4 regions of the Klebsiella grimontii genome follow, and region 1 is predicted to be linked to each of the others. Evidence: predicted binding sites of a transcription regulator. Region 1 holds the regulator's gene; each other region holds the start of a gene.
The links. Region 1 encodes PurR, which represses purine synthesis genes. Its sites were predicted from a motif close to CANGCAAACGTTTGCNTG; they were not measured.

Region 1 (2,203 bases):
AAGGCTGGTAATGATCCGCGACAGCAGCAGCGTGGTGTAATCCGGCGCAATGGAAGAGAGCACGTTGCCGAGGGTAAAAATCGCCATCAGAAAGATCAGCGCGTTTCTGCGCGCGCGGTGGGAGAGCAGCAGCGTCATCAGCGGCGCGCCAACCATTACGCCGATGGCATAGGTGCTAATCAGCATTCCCGCCGCCGGAATCGAAACGTCAACGCCTTTAGCGATAACCGGTAATAGCCCCATCGGGGAGAACTCGGTCGTGCCGATGCCAAAGGCACCGATCGCCAGCGCGAGCAGGGGAAAGTTGATTTTCATGCAGGGACTCCATCAGGCCGCCTTCCGCGACGGCATCTCATCAGAAGTCAAAAGCATGACATCAATCACAGAAAAACAAAAGTGAACGAAATGGCAAAAGATTTTTGCGAAAATGATAATAATAGGTGGAGTAAAAGGGAGAGCGGCCCCTCCCTTATCGCAGAACTAGTGCAGTACTGCGGTCAAACCTGCGGCAACAATCAAACCCAAAACAATAATCGTTGTTGTCAGCGAAAACTTTAAATTTGTATCCATCAATTTTTCCCCCTGATTATCCCCACATGAAAAGTGAGCTTGCTCATTTTTACACAGAATAGCGTAAAAATCTTCCGAGATTTAGAGTGATGCACATTTTTACTCTTCCCCTTTGCCCCAAGATCGGACAAAATCCCACGCTAATTTGAAAGCGTATCGGCCATTGACCCCTTCCTGTCGTTCTGTGTCGTTTTCCCGACGTGATGCCATGCTCAATTTTGGCGTCAGGGTGTGTACAGGCAAACGTTTACGTACCGATAAACAGACGATCAGGTCAAGGTCTGGAGTGAGAAGTAATGGCAACTATTAAAGATGTAGCGAAGCGCGCAAACGTTTCCACTACAACAGTGTCACATGTGATTAACAAAACCCGTTTTGTTGCGGAAGAGACGCGCAATGCGGTATGGGCGGCAATAAAAGAGCTGCATTACTCCCCCAGCGCCGTTGCCCGCAGCCTGAAGGTCAATCACACCAAGTCGATTGGTCTGCTGGCGACCAGCAGCGAAGCGGCCTATTTCGCTGAGATTATCGAAGCCGTTGAGAAAAGCTGTTTCCAGAAGGGCTACACCCTGATCCTCGGCAACGCGTGGAACGACCCGGAGAAACAGCGCGCCTATTTGTCAATGATGGCGCAGAAACGCGTCGACGGCCTGCTGGTGATGTGTTCCGAGTATCCGGAATCGGTGTTAAGCATGCTGGAAGAGTATCGCCATATCCCGATGGTGGTGATGGACTGGGGCGAGGCAAAAGCCGACTTTACCGATTCGGTCGTCGATAACGCCTTCGAGGGCGGCTATATCGCCGGACGCTACCTGGTTGAACGCGGCCATCGCGACATCGGCGTGATCCCCGGCCCGCTGGAGCGTAACACCGGCGCAGGCCGGCTGGCGGGTTTTATGAAAGCGATGGAAGAGGCGCAGATTAACGTCCCGGAAAACTGGATTGTACAGGGTGATTTCGAGCCGGAATCCGGCTACCGCGCCATGCAGCAAATTCTCGCCCAGCACCCTCGCCCAACGGCCATCTTCTGCGGCGGGGATATTATGGCGATGGGCGCCATCTGCGCCGCGGATGAAATGGGCCTGCGCGTGCCGCAGGATATTTCGCTGATCGGTTATGATAACGTGCGCAACGCCCGCTACTTTAGCCCGGCACTGACCACCATTCATCAGCCTAAGGACTCTCTTGGCGAAGCGGCCTTTAATATGCTGCTGGACCGTATCGTCAATAAGCGTGAAGTCTCGCAGTCGATTGAAGTCCATCCGCGCCTGGTCGAGCGCCGTTCCGTGGCCGATGGTCCGTTTGTCGATTATCGCCGTTAGCCCTGCTTGCGGCGTCGGTTATTCCGGCGCCCGCAGCCACTCCCGGTTTAGCGTTTCGCTATCGCCAAGATAATCCAGTAACCAGAGCAGCGCCGGCGAAGCGTCGCTTTGCTGCCACGTCAGGCAGCATGCGGCATCCGGGAAGGGGTTCTCCAGCTCCAGCGCCGTCCATTCGCCGCTATCCAGCCACGGACGCGCTAAATGCCCGGGCACCATACCGACGCACAGTCCGGCGGAGAGGCAGGTTTCAGAAGCATCCCAGTCCGGCACGACTACCCTCTTCTGGTTATCGAGCAGCCACGTGGTCCGCT
Region 2 (2,203 bases), 1.6 Mb from region 1:
CCAGCTGCTCGGTGCCCTTTTCGCGCTGCATTTCCAGCGCTTCACGCCCGATGAAGTCACGGTCAGTCGGTTCCCAGGCAATGGTCCAGCCCATATTAGCCGCCAGCGGAGAGACGCCTTCGTCCATCTCCTGGCCGTAAAGGTTCATGCCCGCTTCCAGGCGCAGCGTATCGCGCGCGCCGAGGCCGCATGGCTTAACGCCCGCATCGAGCAGGCCGCGCCAGAAATCTACCGCCTGCTCGTTCGGCAGCGCGATTTCATAACCCGCTTCGCCGGTATAGCCGGTGGTCGCAATAAACAGATCGCCCGCCTGCACGCCAAAGAAAGGCTTCATGCCTTCCACGGCCTGACGCTGCGCGTCGGTAAACAGCGTCGCCGCTTTCTCTTTCGCCCTGGGCCCCTGGACTGCGATCAGGGAAAGATCGTCGCGCACGGTTATTTCAAGACCATAAGATTCAGACTGCTGGGCGATCCAGGCGAGATCTTTTTCACGGGTGGCGGAGTTAACAACGAGGCGGAAATAGTCTTCAGAAAGGAAATAAACAATCAGGTCATCAATGACGCCGCCGGAGGCGGTCAGCATGCCGCTATAGAGCGCTTTGCCTGGCACGGTGAGCTTCGCTACGTCGTTAGCCAGCAAATAGCGCAGAAACTCGCGGATTCGGCTGCCGTGGAAATCGACGATGGTCATGTGCGACACATCGAACATTCCGGCATCGCCGCGCACCGCATGATGCTCATCAATCTGGGATCCGTAATGCAGCGGCATCATCCAGCCATGGAAATCCACCATGCGCGCGCCGCATAGCGTGTGTTGTTCAAACAACGGAGTCTGTTGAGCCATCTTTTCCTCATCGAATAAAACGGAACCAGCCACTATTTTTGGCGTTTTTGCGCCGCGAAAAACGCCGCCGGCATCGCTAACGGACACCGACGCAAACGTTCTCTTTGGCCTGAACTTACCACCGATATCCGCACTAAACCATAAGCCCGGTCAGGACATCACATTAGCTTATGACTAAAATCAGCCGAAGAGCCTACAGAGTTTTTAGCTACAATAAAGCGAGTTAAGCCGCATAAAATTAAACAAATAAGGTAAAAAAGCAGCGCATGATGATATTTTCTGCGAAATGACGAGCCTAATTTCTATAACAAAAAAAAGGTAACATTAATAAAACTAATGCGAAAAACGAGGTGAAATTAGATTATTTCAAATGAGAGGAGAAAACCCGGCGCGAGGCCGGGTGAGAGAAGTGTGATGGACTTAACGTAACCAGGCAGGCAGGTCGTGGAGCCCCATCGCCTGACGAATAAGCTGCGGCTTCACGCCGGGCAATGTATCCGCCAGCTTAAGGCCGATATCGCGCAGCAGTTTTTTCGCAGGATGGCTGCCGGAGAACATGTCGCGAAAGCCCTGCATCCCCGCCAGCATCACCGCGGCGCTATGCTTGCGGCTGCGCTCATAGCGACGCAGATACAGATGCTGACCGATATCCTTGCCCTGCGCATGCAGGCGTTTGAGCTCCTCGATCAGCTCAGCAGCATCCATAAAGCCAAGATTGACGCCCTGCCCGGCCAGCGGATGAATGGTATGGGCGGCATCGCCAACCAGCGCCAGACGATGGGCGGCAAACTGCCGCGCGTAGCGGCCGGTCAGCGGGAAAACCTGACGCTCGCTCTCCACGGCGCACAAACCCAGGCGGTTATCGAAAGCAATATTCAGCGCCTGGTTGAAAGCGGCATCGTCCGCCGCCCGCATCCGCTCCGCCTCTTCAGGAGAGAGCGACCAGACGATAGAGCAAAGGTGCGGATCGCTCAGCGGCAGGAACGCGAGGATCCCTTCGCCGTGGAACGCCTGACGCGCCACCGCTTCGTGCGGCTCTTCGGTGCGAATAGTGGCAACCAGCGCATGATGGTGATAATCCCAATAGGTCAGCGGAATATCGGCTTTGTTGCGCAGCCACGAATTGGCCCCATCGGCGCCAACCACCAGCCGGGCGGTTAACATGCCGCCGTCCTGCAGGCTAAGAAAGGCCTCATTCTCTCCCCACGCGACCTGCTGCAGCTGCGCCGGAGCCAGCAGGGTGACGTCCGCGCAGCGCTGCGCTTTTTGCCACAGAGCATGATGCACCACGGCGTTTTCAATAATGTGCCCAAGGTGGCTAAAGCCCATGCTCTGGTCATCAAAGCTGATGCGGCCAAA
Region 3 (2,203 bases), 1.3 Mb from region 1:
AACAGCAGGCGCATACGCTGGATGCGTTGACGCATGTCGGTCAACTCTTGTTCCCAGATAGCGCGCAGCGCGTCATTGCTGAGAATCGTCGCCACTACCGAGGCGCCGTGAGCCGGTGGGTTAGAGTAGTTAGCGCGAATGACGGACTTCATCTGGCTGAACGCGCGGTCTACCGTTTCCTGATCCGCGGCAACCAGCGTACAGGCGCCTACGCGCTCGTTGTACAGGCCAAAGTTCTTCGAGTAGGAGCTGGAAACCAGCAGCTCTTTATGCAGCGCAGCGAAAGCGCGCAGGCCTTCCGCGTCTTCTTCCAGACCGCGGGCAAAGCCCTGATAGGCGAAGTCAAACAGCGGCAGCCAGCCTTTTTCTACCGACAGCTGCGCCAGCTGTTGCCACTGCTCAAGCGTCGGATCGATACCGGTAGGGTTGTGGCAGCAGCCGTGGAACAGCACCACGTCGCCGGCCTGGGCTTCGTTCAGGCTGGCCAGCAGACCGTCGAAGTCGAGTTTGTGGTTAGCGGCGTCGTAATAGGTATATTCGCGAACTTCCAGGCCGGCTGAATTAAATACGCTTTTATGGTTCGGCCAGGAAGGGTTGCTCACCCAAATACGTTTTGCATCGGTGTTCTTCGCCAGGAAATCGGCGGCGACGCGCAGGCCGCCTGTACCGCCCGGCGTTTGGGCGGTGCGAGCGCGTTTATCATTGATAATTGCGCTTCCTTTCCCAAACAGAAGCTCCTGGGTGCAGCGACCAAATTCGGGGATACCATCAATGCTCAGGTAGTTCTTGGTGGTTTCATTTTCCAGCAGATACTGCTCTGCTTTTTTCACGCTAGTCAGGACCGGTGTTTTACCCGTTTCATCTTTATAAACACCAATTCCAAGATTAATTTTTGTTGGGCGGTCATCGGCACGAAACAGATCGGCCAGGCCCAGAATTGGGTCGGCAGGGGCGGCGGTAATGTTCTCAAACATGACGAGGTTCCATTGTGATTACTGAAGGGAAATCCGCTATCAGGTTAACGGGAGTTATGTTAATTGCCAACCGTTTGCGACAAAAAGCGAGAAGGTTTTTGAAAGTTACGATCTTCCTCTCAGGAAAGCAGAAAAGCAGGACCGAAGTCCTGCTTTTTAGGCATATCACGAAGGGGTGTACTGCAGATTAGAACTGGTAAACGATACCCACTGCGGCCTGGTCGTCGGTCGCAACGCCAGCGGCTTTGGTGTAATCGTTGTCGTCCAGCTGGTTGAATTTATACGCAGCGTAGACGTTCATGTTTTTGTTGAAGTAGTACCAGGTACCCACTTCGACGTATTTAACCAGGTCAGCATCGCCGCCGGAGAAGCCAGCGCGAGAGCGCAGGTCTTTACCTTTAGTCTGTACGTAGCCGATGGACGGACGCAGGCCGAAGTCGAACTGATACTGAACGACGGCTTCGAAGTTCTGAGTTTTGTTAGCGAAGTAGTTGCCTTCGTTTTCCGGCGTCATGTTGTAGGTCTGGGAGTACATGACCGCAGCGTAGACGTTGTTCGCGTCATATTTAGCGGAGGTTGCCCATGCTTCAGCTTTTTCGCCCTGACGGTCAGCTTTCTGATCGCCGCTGCGGTTGGAGTTCGCATAGCCAGCAGACAGCGCAACGCCGTTGTCAAACGCGTAGGTTGCCGCGGTGCTGAAGCCGTCGCCGTTTTGTTTCTTAACATCACGACTAGAAGCGTCGTTTTTACCCTGGTACTGCAGCGCGAAGCTCAGACCGTCAACCAGACCGAAGAAGTCAGAGTTACGGTAGGTTGCAACGCCGTTGGTACGCGCGGTCATGAAGTTGTCGGTATAGCTCCAGCCGTCGCCGCCCCATTCAACCAGCATGTCGGTTGCCGCTTCGACGTCGTAGATGGCGCCATAGTTACGACCGTAGTCGAATGAACCATATTCACCGGCTTTTAAGCCTGCGAAAGCCAGACGAGTTTTGGTGGTCTGTTTACCTTCAACATTGGACGCATCCATGTTGTATTCCCACTGACCGTAGCCGATCAGCTGATCGTTGATCTGGGTTTCGCCTTTCAGGCCGATACGGGCGTAAGTGGTATCATCGCTGCTGGTGTCGCCGTTGGTGGTCCAAACGTGCTCGCCAACCATTTTCCCGTAGAAGTCCAGTTTGTTGCCGTTTTTGTTATAGATTTCTGCAGCGTTAGCTGCACCGGCTACC
Region 4 (2,203 bases), 2.3 Mb from region 1:
ATCAGCGCGACCACGAAACCGACATAGCGGCTGGCGACGCCGGTCAGCTGTATCACGCCGTTGTTCTGGCCAAAGCAGGAGTTCGGGAAGGTATTGAATACCGCCGAGACGAAGGAGTTCAGGCCGTTAGCCAGCACGCCGCCCTTCAGACGCTTCATATAGAGCGGGCCGGAAACCGGCTGCTCGGAGACGTCAGAGGTGGCGGTAATATCGCCGATGGTTTCCAGCGAGGTAATCATAAACACCAGCATCAGCGGCAGCAGCAGGTTCCAGTCGATGCCCAGCCCGTAGTACAGCGGCGTAGGCACCATAATCAGGCTGCTTTCCGTCGGCGCGGTATTGGCCGGCAGCATATCGAGCAACCATGCCGCCAGGTAGCCGGCCGCCATCGCGATAACCAGCGAAGCGATGCGCAGATATGGGTTGCGCTGGCGGTTAAGGATAATGATCAGCGCCAGCACGATGCCCGCCAGCAGCAGATTTTTCGGCGCGCCGAAGGTGTGATCGGCCATAGCCGCGTAGCCGCCGCCGATGGAGGTCAGGCCAACCTGAATCAGCGACAGGCCGATAATCATCACCACCACGCCGGAGACCAGCGGGGTAATAATGCGGCGGGCGAGATGCAGGACGCGGGAGAGAACCATCTCCGTACAGCTGGCCAGCATCAGGGTGCCGAACAGCGCGGCCATCATGGTCGGAACATCGGCGCCGCCGGTTTTCAGCGCGGTGCCGCCCATGATCAGCGGCGCGACGAAGTTAAAGCTGGTGCCCTGAATTGAGAGCAGACCGGAGCCGACCGGGCCCCAGGCTTTGATTTGAATGATGGATGCCACGCCGGAGGCGAAAAGGGACATGCTGATGATGTGTTGCGTATCCTGAGCCGGAAGGCCCAGGGCCTGGCAAATTAACAGCGCCGGAGTGATGACCGCGACAAACATCGCCAGCAGGTGCTGGAACGCGGCGAACAGGGTTTGCGGTAGCGGCGGGCGGTCTTCGAGGCGGTAGATTAATTCGCTGGTTTGCTTGTGCGCAACCGGTTGCGCATTTTCTGACTCTGCGGTGTTAACGGACATCACAACAATCCCAAAGGTGGCAAAGCGGGGATTTTATCGGACTGTAGACCAAAAGCAAACGTTTGCCACTCGTTAGCGATAAATATTTATACAAGGAATAGGCAACAAACATTTATTAACATTTTGTATGCTTGATCGCATCAATATCCCTACAAAATATCTTTTCCTGTCCTTTTTTCCACACTTCTGCTTAAAATCCCTTCCCGATTACTCATGATGAGAAGCAATCGACACCGGGAATATCGTCGCGTGTGAATGGATCATGCGCCTATAAGGAGCTCTTTTTTATGTTTCATCTCGATACCTTATCGACGCTCGTTGCCGCAACTTTAGTGTTGCTACTGGGTAGAAAACTCGTTCAAACCGTTCCTTTCCTCAAGAAATACACCATTCCTGAGCCCGTCGCGGGCGGCCTGCTGGTCGCGCTGGCGCTGCTGGTATTAAAGAAAAGCATGGATATCGAAATTGATTTCGATATGAGCCTGAAAGATCCGCTAATGCTGGCGTTCTTCGCCACTATCGGCCTCAACGCCAACCTCGCCAGCCTGCGGGCTGGCGGTAAAGTCGTGGGGACGTTCCTGATTGTGGTGGTGGGGCTGCTGCTGCTGCAAAACGCCCTCGGTATCGGCATGGCGAAGCTGCTGGGCCTCGACCCGTTGATGGGGCTGCTGGCCGGTTCGATTACCCTTTCCGGCGGCCACGGCACTGGCGCGGCGTGGAGTAAGTTGTTTGTTGAGCGCTATGGTTTCGCCAACGCCACCGAAGTGGCGATGGCTTGCGCAACCTTCGGCCTCGTCCTTGGCGGCCTGATCGGCGGGCCGGTGGCGCGCTATCTGGTTAAGCACTCTTCTTCCCCTGACGGCACACCGGACGATCAGCTCGCGCCGACCGCGTTTGAAAAGCCGGATATGGGGCGCATGATCACCTCGCTGGTGCTGATTGAGAGCATTGCGCTGATCGCCATCTGCTTAACGGTAGGGAAGATCGTTGCGCAACTGCTGGCGGGAACCGTATTTGAACTGCCCACTTTCGTTTGCGTATTGTTTATCGGCGTGATCCTGAGCAACAGCCTGTCGGCGCTGGGGCTGTATCGCGTGTTCGATCGCGCGGTGTCGGTGCTGGGTAACGTC

Region 2: a site for PurR is predicted at 933-950, ahead of gcvT (glycine cleavage system aminomethyltransferase GcvT). Genes of this name have one in related genera too.
Region 3: a site for PurR is predicted at 1,038-1,055, ahead of ACE3MN_RS17460 (amino acid aminotransferase). Genes of this name have one in related genera too.
Region 4: a site for PurR is predicted at 1,125-1,142, ahead of ACE3MN_RS00465 (nucleobase:cation symporter-2 family protein). Genes of this name have one in related genera too.

Annotation. Positions count from the first base shown of each region.
Region 1 is NZ_CP169721.1:2,430,554-2,432,756, reverse strand. Features, by position in the region: gene ACE3MN_RS11540 (MFS transporter) at 1-315, opposite strand, end outside; gene ACE3MN_RS11535 (YnhF family membrane protein) at 481-570, opposite strand; gene purR (HTH-type transcriptional repressor PurR) at 867-1,892, shown strand; gene punR (DNA-binding transcriptional activator PunR) at 1,911-2,203, opposite strand, start outside.
Region 2 is NZ_CP169721.1:828,590-830,792, reverse strand. Features, by position in the region: gene gcvT (glycine cleavage system aminomethyltransferase GcvT) at 1-844, opposite strand, end outside; gene ubiI (FAD-dependent 2-octaprenylphenol hydroxylase) at 1,265-2,203, opposite strand, start outside.
Region 3 is NZ_CP169721.1:3,699,220-3,701,422, reverse strand. Features, by position in the region: gene ACE3MN_RS17460 (amino acid aminotransferase) at 1-974, opposite strand, end outside; gene ACE3MN_RS17455 (porin) at 1,162-2,203, opposite strand, start outside.
Region 4 is NZ_CP169721.1:94,519-96,721, forward strand. Features, by position in the region: gene ACE3MN_RS00465 (nucleobase:cation symporter-2 family protein) at 1-1,073, opposite strand, end outside; gene gltS (sodium/glutamate symporter) at 1,361-2,203, shown strand, end outside.